One region of the Proteus faecis genome, then DNA from elsewhere that is predicted to be linked to it. Evidence: predicted binding sites of a transcription regulator. Region 1 holds the regulator's gene; each other region holds the start of a gene.
What was found. The regulator CRP, encoded in region 1, controls carbon source genes, mostly activating them, when cyclic AMP is high. The targets are predictions, from matches to a motif close to ATGTGANNNNNNTCACAT.
Positions count from the first base shown of each region.

Region 2: the regulator CRP is predicted to act here: its motif matches at 1,042-1,059, upstream of adhE (bifunctional acetaldehyde-CoA/alcohol dehydrogenase).
Region 3: the regulator CRP is predicted to act here: its motif matches at 1,218-1,235, upstream of QSH13_RS03240 (CidA/LrgA family protein).
Region 4: the regulator CRP is predicted to act here: its motif matches at 1,002-1,019, upstream of serA (phosphoglycerate dehydrogenase).

Region 1 covers NZ_JASVWV010000006.1:205,466-207,675, forward strand. Annotated here, with positions in the region: gene argD (bifunctional acetylornithine/succinyldiaminopimelate transaminase) at 1-947, shown strand, start outside; gene crp (cAMP-activated global transcriptional regulator CRP) at 1,040-1,672, opposite strand; gene QSH13_RS10375 (OsmC family protein) at 1,985-2,210, shown strand, end outside.
Region 2 covers NZ_JASVWV010000004.1:222,137-224,346, reverse strand. Annotated here, with positions in the region: gene adhE (bifunctional acetaldehyde-CoA/alcohol dehydrogenase) at 1-815, opposite strand, end outside; gene QSH13_RS08080 (YchE family NAAT transporter) at 1,329-1,973, shown strand; gene QSH13_RS08075 (ABC transporter ATP-binding protein) at 2,056-2,210, opposite strand, start outside.
Region 3 covers NZ_JASVWV010000001.1:677,640-679,849, forward strand. Annotated here, with positions in the region: gene metG (methionine--tRNA ligase) at 1-1,152, shown strand, start outside; gene QSH13_RS03240 (CidA/LrgA family protein) at 1,287-1,760, shown strand; gene QSH13_RS03245 (CidB/LrgB family autolysis modulator) at 1,763-2,210, shown strand, end outside.
Region 4 covers NZ_JASVWV010000002.1:274,683-276,892, reverse strand. Annotated here, with positions in the region: gene serA (phosphoglycerate dehydrogenase) at 1-810, opposite strand, end outside; gene rpiA (ribose-5-phosphate isomerase RpiA) at 1,082-1,738, opposite strand; gene QSH13_RS05255 (LysR family transcriptional regulator ArgP) at 1,900-2,210, shown strand, end outside.

The DNA of each region.
Region 1 (2,210 bases):
AATTAATAGATAACACATTTGCAGAACGTGTCTTTTTTGCCAATTCTGGCGCAGAAGCGAATGAAGCAGCATTTAAATTGGCTCGCCATTATGCCATCACTCGCCATAGTCCTTATAAAACTAAAATTATTGCTTTTCACCATGCATTTCATGGCAGAACGTTGTTTACAGTATCTGTTGGTGGACAACCTAAATATGCCGATGGTTTTGGCCCTAAGCCCGCTGATATCGTACATGTTCCTTTTAATGATTTAGAGGCTGTTAAAGCAGTAATAGATGATCACACATGTGCCATTGTTTTAGAGCCAGTTCAGGGTGAAGGTGGCGTAACAGCAGCAACACCTGAGTTTATGAGAGGGCTACGAGAGTTGTGCGATAAGCATCAAGCTCTGCTTGTCCTTGATGAAGTACAAACAGGTATGGGGCGTACAGGTAAGCTTTTCGCCTATATGAACTATGATGTGACACCCGATATTATTACAACTGCAAAAGCGCTAGGGAGTGGTTTTCCACTCAGTGCGATGTTAACAACAGATGAGATAGCTTCTGTCATGGGCGTAGGGACTCATGGTACAACTTATGGTGGTAATCCATTAGCTTGTGCAGTGGGTAATGTTGCATTTGATTTAATTAATACATCTGAAGTACTTGAAGGTGTAGAAAAGCGTTATCAATGGATTGTGGATGAACTGGTGGCAATCAATCAAACGTATAATGTCTTTTCGCAAATTCGAGGACAAGGTTTATTGATTGGTGCACAATTGGCACCGCAATATGAAGGTAAAGCCAAAGAGTTACTCGGTCTTGCAGCCAAACATGGTTTAATGATGTTAAACGCAGGAGCCGATGTGATGCGTTTTACACCATCGTTAATTATTACTCAAGAAGAGCTACAAGAAGGAATGGTGGCATTAAAAGCGGCTATTGCAGAATTTGTAAAAGGGTAGTATCAACGAAAAACCCCATCAACGAAGATGGGGCTTATACAAAAGTATATCAATAGCCCTTTTATGGGCTATTGTTTGTTCGAGAGGGAAACTTAGCGAGTCCCGTAAACAACGATAGTTTTACCGTGTGCGGAGATCAAGTTTTGATCTTCCAACATTTTCAGAATACGGCCTACAGTTTCGCGTGAACAACCAACGATTTGACCAATTTCCTGACGTGTAATTTTAATTTGCATGCCATCAGGATGCGTCATTGCATCGGGTTGTTTTGCTAAGTTTAATAAGGTTTGTGCAATACGACCTGTTACATCAAGGAAAGCAAGATTACCTACTTTTTCTGATGTCGTTTGTAATCTGTTCGCCATTTGAGCAGAAAGGCGCATCAGAATATCAGGGTTAACCTGAATTAATTGGCGGAATTTTTTATAGGAAATTTCTGCTACTTCACAGGCTGTTTTTGCTCTAACCCATGCACTACGTTCTTGATCTTCTTCAAATAATCCAAGTTCACCGATGAAATCCCCCTGATTTAGGTAGGAGAGGATCATCTCTTTTCCTTCTTCATCTTTAATAAGAACAGCCACGGAACCTTTAACAATATAATAAAGTGTTTCCGCTTTCTCACCTTGGTGGATCAGCGTGCTCTTGGATGGATATTTGTGAATATGGCAGTGTGACAAAAACCATTCAAGAGTCGGGTCTGTTTGCGGCTTGCCGAGAACCATTCGCGTTATCCTCTGTACGTTAAATGCAGCCTTTCAAAACGGATAGGTTCCCTTTTGAGACAGCGTGCTTAAAAATCCTATCTTTACCTATTAACTTCCTGAGAACACGGTAAGTTAATATGGAATAGATTATAATAAATGAGAAAATAATGCATTGATCTTAACCACTATCATCAAGCAGATATTGTTTTTAACACAATTAGTGCATTAAGTCTCGTTTTACGCAGTCAGCATAATAAACCTATTTGCTAATTGCTAGTTGAATTATGAGAATGTACTCTTTTAGTTTCTGTCATCTTTAGGGGAAAATAAATGGAAGCGAGAGTTAAGTGGGTTGAAGATTTATCTTTTGTCGGTGAATCTTCATCTGGCCATCAAATTATGATGGATGGGAATTCAGGAGATAAAGCCCCAAGCCCAATGGAAATGGTTTTAATTGCTGCGGGTGGGTGTAGCGCTATTGATGTTGTAAGCATTTTACGAAAAGGTCGTCACCAAGTGACTGATTGTGAAGTAAAATTAACATCAGAACGACGTG
Region 2 (2,210 bases), on a different contig from region 1:
TAACCGCCGTGAGTTGAGAAACGCTCACGAACTTGTTTATAAATGCTGTCAACAACGATAACAGATTGCTCTGATGCACAAATTACGCCGTTATCGAAAGTTTTAGACATTAAGATTGAAGCCACTGCACGTTTGATATCAGCAGAGTCATCAATAACAACAGGAGTATTACCTGCACCAACACCGATAGCAGGTTTACCCGAACTATACGCTGCTTTAACCATGCCTGGACCACCTGTTGCTAAAATCAGGTTAATATCATCATGGTGCATCAATGCGTTAGATAGGGCGACAGAAGGCTCATCAATCCAACCAATAATATCTTTTGGTGCGCCTGCAGCGATAGCTGCATTTAATACGATTTCAGCGGCACGGTTTGTCGCTTCTTTTGCTCGTGGGTGTGGAGAGAAGATAATACCATTACGTGTTTTTAAGCTAATTAGTGCTTTAAAAATCGCAGTAGAAGTTGGGTTAGTTGTTGGTACGATACCACAGATGATCCCAATAGGTTCAGCAATGGTTATTGTGCCGTAAGTAAGGTCTTCAGATAAGATCCCGCAGGTTTTTTCGTCTTTATACGCATTGTAGATATACTCAGAAGCAAAGTGGTTTTTTATCACTTTATCTTCAACGATACCCATACCAGACTCTTTGACAGCCAATTTTGCAAGAGGGATACGAGCATCAGCGGCAGCTAATGCAGCAGCACGGAAAATAGCATCAACTTGTTCTTGAGAGAAATTAGCAAATTCACGTTGGGCTTTTTTTACACGAGCAACCAAATCATTGAGTTCAGTAACGTTAGTTACAGACATAAAGAGACTCCTGATAAAATGTTAAATTTTTTAAGCAAATTAGCTGTTTTCATCATAATTAATAAGAATAGCTTAGAAAGATAATAATGTGCTCAATTCAATAATAATTATTAGAGAGTATAATTTGCTTAAAAAACTTAAAAAAAACAATAACCAAGGCAAATGTATTTTCGAAGTAACCCTCTTTTTCTGAATGATAACAGCTTACCATCTTTCTAATTAATTAACGTGATATATGTCACAAAATTAGCAAGCTGACACCTTTCAGCATGACTTTTTATGAGAATGATTCTTATATGTAATAAATCTTCAACGATTTTTTTGTCGTACACTCGATTTCGATATAAAATTAAACCACTAGGTTTTAATCAGTTTACAATAGAATATTTTAGGTAAAAACTTGTTAACTAATAGAATTAACTGGTTTATTGATTTAAAGTAACGCGCATTTTTTAGAGTTAATCTATCTTTTATAGATAATTCGCATGTTTATTAGCCAAGAAGGGGCTTTTCATGGGGTCATTGCTGGATTTATCCGGTTATATTAAATTTTTTGTCGGTCTTTTTGCGATTGTAAATCCAATTGGTATTTTGCCTGTTTTTATCAGTATGACGAGTTATCAAACTGATGCAGGGCGCAATAAAACAAACTTAATTGCGAATGGCTCCGTTGCAATTATTTTAGTTTCCTCTCTGTTAATTGGTGATTCTATACTGAGTATTTTTGGTATTTCTATCGACTCGTTTCGTATAGCAGGTGGGATGCTGATTGTTACCATTGCAATGACGATGATAAATGGGCGTTTAGGGGAAGATAAACAAAATAATCAAGAAAGAAACGAATCCGCAGTACGTAATAGCGTTGCTGTTGTGCCTTTAGCATTACCATTAATGGCGGGACCCGGGGCAATCAGTTCTTGTATTGTGTGGAGCTCTCGCTGGGAAGGTCTTACTAATTTTATAGGATTAGCCGCAACCAGTATCTTTTTTGCCTTTTGCTGTTGGTTGCTGTTTCGCAGCGCAACACTATTAGTAAAATATTTAGGGCAAACGGGCATTAATGTGGTGACTCGTATAATGGGCTTATTATTAATGTCGTTAGGTATTGAATTTATTGTGACCGGATTACGTTCTATTTTTCCTGGTTTATTAGTTTAAACACAGTGTAGAACAATGAAAAAGAGCAGTATTAATAACCTAATACTGCTTGGATCTTTCTTTTTATTTATTCTCTTTTATCTCAATCGAGACGGTGTATTCCCTTTGATAACGCATCCCGATCATAATGTTGTGTTAGTTCACCATTTTCCATTAATGCAGCTCTATCCGACATATGTGCAATCACATCGGCATCATGGCTAACTAATAAGTACGTCATATTATGCTTTTTTTTCA
Region 3 (2,210 bases), on a different contig from region 1:
ATTGGTAAAGATATCGTCTATTTCCACAGCTTATTCTGGCCTGCAATGTTAGAAGGTAGCGAATATCGCAAACCAACCAACTTATTTGTTCACGGTTACGTCACTGTAAATGGTGCGAAGATGTCAAAATCTCGTGGCACCTTTATTACAGCGCGTGCTTATCTTGATCATTTTGATGCTGATTGTCTACGTTATTACTATGCTGCAAAACTTTCATCACGCATTGACGATATTGACCTAAACTTAGAAGACTTTGTTCAACGTGTTAATAGCGACATTGTAAATAAAGTCGTTAACCTAGCATCACGTACAGCGGGTTTTATCAGCAAGCGTTTTGATGGCAAATTAGCTGATTCTTTAGATGATGCTAAACTTTATCAACACTTTGTTGATATGAAAGAAACTATCGCACAGTCATTTGAAAATCGTGAATTTGGTAAAGCTGTTCGTGAAATTATGGCATTAGCTGATGAAGCTAACCGTTACATTGATGAAAAAGCGCCTTGGATCGTGGCTAAACAAGAAGGTCAAGATGCTCAGTTACAAGCAATCTGTACTATGGGAATTAACTTATTCCGCGTATTGATGACTTATTTAAAACCAGTATTACCTTCACTAACAGAGCGTTCAGAAGCCTTTTTACAAACTCAATTAACATGGGATGCGCTTGAAAAACCGCTGTTAGGCCAAGAGATCACTAAATTCAAAGCGCTGTTTAATCGCATTGAAATGGATAAAGCCAATGCCATGGTTGAAGCATCAAAAAGTACCATTGCGCCAGTAAAAGAAATAACAGGCCCATTAGCAGATTCGCCGATTCAAGAAACCATCAACTTTGATGATTTTGCGAAAATCGATATGCGTATTGCTGAAATTAAACAAGCAGATTTAGTTGAAGGTTCAGACAAACTGCTGAAATTAATTCTGGACTTAGGTGGCGAAACTCGCCAAGTATTCTCAGGTATTCGTACTGCATACCCTGATCCTAAGGTGTTAGAAGGTCGCTTAACGGTAATGGTGGCAAACTTAGCTCCTCGTAAAATGCGTTTTGGTATTTCAGAAGGCATGGTAATGGCGGCAGGTCCTGGCGATAAAGATATCTTCTTACTCAGCCCAGATTCTGGTGCAAAACCGGGTCAGCAAGTGAAATAACGACTAAAATTCATTTACAAAATAAATGAATGGCGGGGTTCTATTAGAGCCCCGCCTTTTTTTTATTGTGATCCATAGCACACTTTCAAAATCGGTGTATGATAATTCTGTTAGTTGATTTGGGACACTTACTTATGAAATCTAAACGGGCACGATTGCAGATTACGCTTTGGCATTATCTACGATCTTTTTTGGTACTTTATCTTTGTCTCTTCGCTGGTAATCTTATTTCAGCCCTTCTACCCTTCGCGGTTCCAGGCAGTATTGTTGGCTTACTAATTCTTTTTGGTTTACTGGCTTTTCAGCTTATCCCTGTGCGTTGGGTTAAACCTGGTGCAAATATCCTCTTAAAAAATATGTCATTACTCTTTATCCCCATCGGGGTTGGTGTAATGAACTATTATGATTTGTTAAGTCAGCAACTTTTTCCCATCGTTTTAGCCTGCGTCGTGAGTACCTTTGGTGTTATGGCACTCGTTGCCTATTGCTCACACTATGTTCATCGCGAGCGCGTTATCGTGGGTTCGAAACCAGACCAAGTTGAAGATATTGTTGAAACAAAAGAGAAAGACGATGATAAAGCGTTAAGTGAGAAGAGAAAATGTTAGCTATATTAATGAATATTTGGTGGTCACTTCCTTTAAGTATTTTTATTTTTTACTTAGCTCGTAAGCTTGCAGCCCGATTTAAATTGCCTATTTTAAATCCTCTGCTAATTGCTATTGTGGTAATTATACCTATTTTGTTAATAGCCAAAGTGCCTTACGAAAATTATTTCGCAGGTAGTCGAGTTTTAAATGACTTACTGCAACCCGCCGTTGTCGCTTTAGCTATACCACTTTATCAGCAATTACACCAAATTCGTGCACAGTGGAAATCATTAATCAGTATTTGCTTTATTGGTAGTATTGCTGCGATGGCCAGTGGCACAGCCATTGCATTATGGGCTGGTGCAACACCTGAAATTGCCGCATCAATCTTACCTAAATCAGTGACAACGCCAATTGCAATGGCTGTCGCAGACTCCATAGGTGGTATTCCTGCAATCAGTGCTGCAT
Region 4 (2,210 bases), on a different contig from region 1:
CGGCTCCGTAGGGAATACGTCAACTGCAGCACCAGATAAATGCTTTGATTCTAGAGCTTGTGATAACGCAGGAATATCAACCACAGTACCACGAGAAGCATTGATCAGAATTGAGCCTGGTTTCATACGCTGAATTTCTTCATGCCCAATCATATTTTTTGTTGACGGTGTTTCTGGCACATGTAAGCTGACGATGTCACTCATATTCAACAGTTCAGAGAGATGACGAATTTGAGTTGCATTACCTAATGGCAGTTTGTTTTCGATATCATAGAAATAGACATCTAGACCCACACTTTCAGCCAAAATACCTAACTGTGTACCAATGTGACCATAGCCAATAATACCCAGTTTTTTACCGCGAGCTTCAAAACAGCCTTTGGCTTGTTTATCCCAAATTCCACGATGCGCTTTCGCGCTTGCTTCAGGGATACGACGCAATAATAACAGTAATTCACCAAGCACCATCTCAGCCACGGAACGAGTGTTTGAGAAAGGCGCGTTAAAAACAGGAATACCGCGACGAGCAGCAGCATCTAAATCAACTTGATTAGTACCGATACAGAAGCATCCCACAGCGACTAATTTTTCAGCCGCGGCAAAAATTTCTTCTGTTAAATGAGTGCGGGAACGAAGCCCCACAAAACGAGCATCGCGGATAGCTTCTTTTAATTCTTCGTCCGATAATGCGCCTTTGTGATATTCAATATTGGTGTAACCCGCAGCTCTTAAATTTTCTACTGCACTTTGATGCACCCCTTCAAGGAGTAGAAACTTTATCTTTTCTTTTTCCAAAGATACTTTGACCATTTACCCTGCCCTATCGTTATTACATTTAATGAAAACAAAATCCTGTCTCATCAACATAACAAAAATAGATTTTGTGGCAATACAACCGATTGCCATGATGACAGAATAAGCGGTAAATAAAGTGATTTTCTACCGAGTAAAATGATTTTGACTTCGAAAATGGCAGGATTTTAAAGAGAGATATAACTATCGTGTGATATATATCACTGAATTTGCAGTTTCTAAAATAATTTAAAAAAATAGGTAGCCATCGCTACCTATCTTAAAAAAATTACTTAATAGTTTTCACACCTTCAGATGTGCCCATTAAAACAATGTTTGCGCCACGGTTAGCAAATAATCCTACGGTTACAACCCCTGGAATACTGTTAATTTTGTTTTCCAGTTCAATAGGGTTAAGGATCGTTAAGTTATGAACGTCTAAAATAACGTTACCGTTATCTGTTACTACGTTTTCGCGATATTCAGGCAAACCACCCAATTTAACCAATTCACGAGCTACATAAGAGCGCGCCATTGGAATAACTTCAACAGGTAGAGGGAATTTACCTAATACATCAACTTGTTTAGATTCATCAACGATACAGATAAATGTTTTCGCTACACCAGCAATGATTTTTTCACGTGTTAATGCAGCCCCACCACCTTTGATCATTTGCATCTGGTGGTTAATTTCATCAGCACCATCAACATAGATATCTAAAGAATCGACTTCATTACAGTCGAAAACAGGAATGCCGTAACTTTTTAATTTTGCAGTTGATGCCTCTGAACTTGAAACGGTGCCTTCAATTTGACCTTTCATTGTTGCTAATGCATCAATAAAGTGAGAAGCCGTAGAGCCAGTACCAACACCCACAATCGTGCCTGGTTTTACATATTCAAGCGCCGCCCAACCTACTGCTTTTTTCAATTCATCCTGAGTCATTTAAAAAAACCTTATTTATCACATTAATGGATTAAGAATAGCATATTGCATTCAAAACTAGCACGAGACACATCAAAAACTGAGAAGCAACATTTTAACTCATTACAACGAAAAATATGGCATAGTAAGCGATAGAATATAAAATCGAAGAGAGTCTGTTAATGAAACGCCCTGATTATCGAGCATTACAAGCCCTTGATGCCGTCATTCGAGAACGTGGTTTTGAAAGAGCCGCGCAAAAGTTATGTATTACACAATCTGCCGTTTCTCAGCGTATCAAACAGTTAGAAAATTTATTTGGACAACCGCTATTAGTTAGAACTGTTCCACCTCAACCCACAGAGCAAGGACAAAAATTATTAGCGCTATTGCATCAAGTAGAATTACTTGAAGAGCAATGGTTAGGTGATGAAAACAGCGGTTCTACACCTCTTTTACTCTCTTTGGCTGTGAATGCTGACAGTTTAGCGAC